One region of the Massilia sp. LXY-6 genome, then DNA from elsewhere that is predicted to be linked to it. Evidence: riboswitches for the same ligand, from Rfam matches in the RefSeq annotation. Region 1 holds a riboswitch; the other holds the start of a gene.
The links. A riboswitch is a leader RNA that binds a small molecule or an ion and turns the genes downstream of it on or off. The one in region 1 is predicted to bind thiamine pyrophosphate.
Positions count from the first base shown of each region.

Region 2: linked by a shared signal. The riboswitch ahead of thiC (phosphomethylpyrimidine synthase ThiC) and the one ahead of ACI48D_RS02505 (TonB-dependent siderophore receptor) in region 1 are both predicted to bind thiamine pyrophosphate.

Region 1 is NZ_JBKFGF010000004.1:1,022-3,475, forward strand. It holds partial or broken gene ACI48D_RS02505 (TonB-dependent siderophore receptor) at 1-1,124, opposite strand, end outside; TPP riboswitch at 1,217-1,320, opposite strand; gene ACI48D_RS02510 (iron-containing alcohol dehydrogenase) at 1,476-2,454, opposite strand, start outside.
Region 2 is NZ_JBKFGF010000021.1:117,617-120,070, forward strand. It holds gene thiC (phosphomethylpyrimidine synthase ThiC) at 1-1,472, opposite strand, end outside; TPP riboswitch at 1,544-1,653, opposite strand; gene ACI48D_RS10935 (MOSC domain-containing protein) at 1,754-2,454, shown strand, end outside.

The DNA.
Region 1 (2,454 bases):
CCGACCGTCAGCTCGTGGCGCATGGCGCCGGTGGCGAAGCGGCCCTGCAGCATCGCCTGCAGGCCCCATGGGCTCTTGCGCTCGCCCACGCTCTGGTAGTCGTAGACGTCGTAGTCGCCGTTCGAGCAGTAGCCCGGATAGAAGCCCGCGCCCTCGTTGCTGCAGCCGTAGGGGAAGGCGGTGAAGTCGTCGCGCTTGAACCAGTGCTTGTTGGCGGCGACCGTCGCTTTCCACCCGTCCGCCAGCTTGTATTCGAAGCGCAGGCCGAGGTTGGTGTCGCGGGTGTCGACCGGACGGGTCCAGGGCTGGTCGTTCAGCAGCATCCTGGCCGACACGCCGGTCGGCAGGACTTCGTTGCGGATCAGCTGGAAGCCGGGCGCCGTGATCTGCGCCTTGTGCTGGTAGTCGAGGTCGAGCTGCAGCAGCGCGTCCGGGGTGATCTGCCAGTCGAAGGCGCCCGACACGAACTGGCGGTCGCCGTTCGCGCCGCGCACGTAGGAGTGCAGGTCGGCGGCGGCGGCGTTGATGCGGTAGCCGAAGCGGCGGTCGTCGAAGCGTCCGCCCAGGTCGACCGTGCCGTACAGGGTGCCGCGCTCGCTGACTTCGACCGTGGCCGAGCGCAGCGGCGTATTGGTCGGGCGCTTGGTCACGTAGTTGACGATGCCGCCCGGGGTGGCGACGCCGGCGGTGAGGCCGGCCAGGCCCTTCAGCACCTCGATGCGTTCCTTGTTCTCCAGCGGAATCTGGGTATCGCCGGGGATCGCGAAGCCGTCCTTGCGGTAGCTGTAGTTGTTGTCGAGGGCGAAGCCGCGGATCGAGAACTGCTCGGCATAGCCGACCGCGTTGTAGGCGTCGCTGACCGAAGCGTCGTAGCGCATGGCCTCGGTGGTCGAGCGGATCGACAGGTCCTGCATCTGGGTGCGGCCGATCGCGGTGATCGAAGCCGGGGTTTCCCACAGCGGGGCGTCGGAGAAGCCGCCGACGGCGGCGCGCTCCAGGCCGGTACGGGCGCCGGTGACGACCACCTCGGTGATCGGCTGGTCGGCCGTCTGGGTTTGTGCGTGTACGGAAAATGCCTGCAGGATGGCGCAGGCCAGGATCGAATACTTCAGTTCAGGTTTCATCGTTTGCTCGTCTTCGCGCGCCGCTCGGCGTCGCTGCTTTGTCGAAAGCCGGAGCCAACTGGGGAAGGGCAAACAGGAGTGGGCGCCATCTCAGGCACCGCCTTGCGCTTTCCTTCGCTGGCATTATCCAGATCAGGTACGGAGGGTATCTCTCACCCGGCAGCGACAATAGCTGCGAGGACCCCTAGCGAAGGCGCGAGTGTAGCATGGATGCGGGTGGGCGTGGTGCTTCTGCCAACGGCGGTCGAACGCCGTTCAGGCGCGCCGCGTAATGTGGGATTCGCGCAACGGGCGTCCAGCGCCAATGGGATGGGTGGGCTCCGGGAGCCCACCCCACGGAAGTTCGTCGGATTACGCGCAGCGTTCCAGCACCCGGCGGCTGACTTCCGGCGTGACGTCGCCGGTCTCGCCCAGTTTCGTCATGCCGTGGGCCTCCAGCGCATTCACGACGGCCGGCACGACATCCTTGCCGAGGCCGTAGTTGGACAGCCTGGTCGGCACGCCGACCGCGCGGAAGAACTCCTCGGTACGGACAATCGCCGCCTCGATGCGCGCATCCTCGTCTCCCTCGACCAGGTCCCACACGCGCGCCGCGTACTGCAGCAGCTTGGCCCGCTTGGCGTCGCGGCGTTCGCGCAGCATGCCAGGCAGCACGACCGCCAGCGTCTGCGCGTGGACGAGGCCGTACAGCGCGGTCAGCTCGTGGCCGATCATGTGGGTGGCCCAGTCCTGCGGCACGCCGGCGCCGATCAGGCCGTTCAGGGCCAGGGTCGCGGTCCACATCAGGTTGGCGCGGACATCGTAGTTGTCCGGCTCGGCCAGCGCGCGCGGGCCTTCCTCGACCAGGGTCTGCAGCAGGCCCTCGGCGAAGCGGTCCTGCACCTTCGCGTTGCCTGACGCCGTCATGTACTGTTCCATGATGTGCACGAAGGCGTCGACGATGCCGTTGCCGACCTGGCGCGCGGGCAGGGTGTAGGTGCGGGTCGGGTCGAGGATGGCGAATTGCGGGAACACCAGGCGCGACATGAAGGCGTACTTTTCCTGGGTCGCCTTCTTGGTGATCACGCTGCCGGAATTCATCTCGGAGCCGGTGGCCGGCAGGGTCAGCACGGCGCCGAAGGGCAGGGCCGCGCGCACGTTCTTCGCGTGCTGTTCCAGGATGGTCCAGGGATCGTCGTCGAGTTTCGCGCCGGCGGCAACGAACTTGGTGCCGTCGATGACCGAGCCGCCGCCCACGGCGAGCAGGAAGTCGAGGTTCTCGCGCTTGACCAGGGCGATCGCCTCGACCAGGGTCTCGTAGCTGGGGTTCGGCTCGATGCCGCCGAATTCG
Region 2 (2,454 bases), on a different contig from region 1:
TACCAGCCGATGTTGGCGGCGCCGATGCCGGAGGTGATGTGGTCGTAGCCCGGCGCGATGTCGGTGGTCAGCGGGCCCAAGGTGTAGAAGGGCGCCTCGTGGCACTGCTCCAGTTGCAGGTCCATGTTTTCCTTGATCAGGTGCAGCGGCACGTGGCCGGGGCCTTCGATCATGGTCTGCACGTCGTGCTTCCAGGCGATCTGCGTGAGTTCGCCGAGGGTGCGCAGCTCGGCCAGCTGGGCTTCGTCGTTGGCGTCGTAGATCGAGCCCGGGCGCAGGCCGTCGCCGAGGCTGAAGGTGACGTCGTAGGCCTTCATGATTTCGCAAATCTCCTCGAAGTGCGTGTACAGGAAGGACTCCTTGTGATGGGCCAGGCACCACTTGGCCATGATCGAGCCGCCGCGCGAGACGATGCCGGTCAATCGGTTCGCCGTCATCGGCACGAAGGGCAGGCGCACGCCGGCGTGGATGGTGAAGTAGTCGACGCCTTGCTCGGCCTGTTCGATCAGGGTGTCGCGGTAGATCTCCCAGGTGAGGTCTTCGGCCTTGCCGTTCACCTTTTCCAGCGCCTGGTAGAGCGGCACGGTGCCGATCGGGACCGGGCTGTTCCGGATGATCCACTCGCGCGTCTCGTGGATATGCTTGCCGGTCGAGAGGTCCATCACGGTGTCGCCGCCCCAGCGGATCGCCCAGGTCATCTTCTCGACTTCCTCGCCGATCGAGGAGGTGACGGCCGAGTTGCCGATGTTGGCGTTGATCTTCACGAGGAAGTTGCGGCCGATGATCATCGGTTCCGATTCCGGGTGGTTGATGTTGGCCGGCAGGACGGCGCGCCCGCGGGCGATCTCGTCGCGCACGAACTCGGGGGTGATCTCGTGCGGAATGCTGGCGCCGAAGGACTGGCCCGGGTGCTGGCGGCCCAGCAGCGCCGCCATTTTCTTCCCGGTCGGGCCGGCGGCTTCCAGGCTGCGCAGGTATTCCTGGCGCCGCAGGTTCTCGCGGATGGCGACGAACTCCATCTCGGGCGTGACGATACCCTGGCGTGCATAGTGCATCTGCGTGACGTTGCGTCCGCTGGCGGCGCGGCGCGGCTCGCGCTGCAGGTCGAAGCGCAGCTCGGCCAGCTTCGGGTCCTGCAGGCGTTCCTGGCCATAGCGCGATGACGGGCCGGCCAGTTCGACGGTATCGCCGCGCTCGCGGATCCACTGGCTGCGCGGGCAGGGCAGGCCGGAGCGGATGTCGATGCGCACGTCCGGATCGGTATAGGGCCCGGAGGTGTCGTAGACCCAGACTGGCGGGTTCGGCTCGGCACCGAACGAGGCCGGCGTGGGCGACTGGTGGATTTCGCGCATCGGCACCCGGATGTCGGGACGCGAGCCGGCCACGTGGACCTTGCGCGAATTGGGAAGAGGCGTCACGGCCGCGGCATCGACCGTGGCGCTGGCGGACAGGAATTTCGGATCGGCGTTCAAGTGCACTCCTTGTATCACTGTAGATCGGCGATCCAGCGGAGGAGTGCAAAGATTCGTAGGCACGAGGGCATACGCGGACTCTGTAGCTTCCCTTCGCTGGCATTATCCAGATCAGGTTCGGAGGGTATTTCTCACCCACGTCCGATCTGATGTGATCGGAGCAGGACCCCTAGCGTTGTCGTCATCTCATGAAGAGGCGACGGGCAGCAGTGTACGTGGGTTTTGAAGCAATGGCAAACTTGGTGCGATACTATCCGCCCCTGAAGTCGATCACGCTCGCGATGCCTACCCTGTCCCAACTCCTGCTGTACCCGATCAAATCCTGCGCCGGCATTGCCGTCCAGAAAGCCACCCTGCTCGAGTCCGGCCTGGCCGCGCACGGCGTGCACGACCGCGAATGGATGCTGGTGACGGAAGCCGGCCAATTCCTGACCCAGCGCGAGTTCCCGCGCATGGCCCTGATCCGGCCGCGGCCGGAGGACGGCACGCTGCGCGTGTGCGCACCCGGGATGGCCGACCTGCTGCTGCCGCTGTCCTGGCAAGAAGACGCGCCCACGCGCCAGGTGCAGATCTGGGACGACGTGGTCGGCGCGGCCGATTGCGGCGAGCCGGCCGCCGGCTGGTTCACCGAAGCGCTCGGCACGCGCGAGCGGGTGCGTCTGGTGCGCTTCCACCGCGACGTGGTGCGCCCGACCAGCGTCAAGTGGACCGGCGGCGTGCCTTCGCACACGCGCTTCGCCGACGGCTATCCGCTGCTGCTGATCGGCCAGTCCTCGCTCGACGACTTGAACCTGCGCCTGCGCGCGGCCGGGCGCGCGGCGCTGCCGATGGACCGCTTCCGCCCGAACCTGGTGGTCGCGGGCCTGGAAGCCTTCGAGGAGGACTACACGGCTTCCCTCAGCACGGGCGCGGCCGAGATCCGTCCCGTGAAGCCCTGCGCGCGCTGTCCGATCCCCGCCGTCGACCAGGCCAGCGGCGTGCC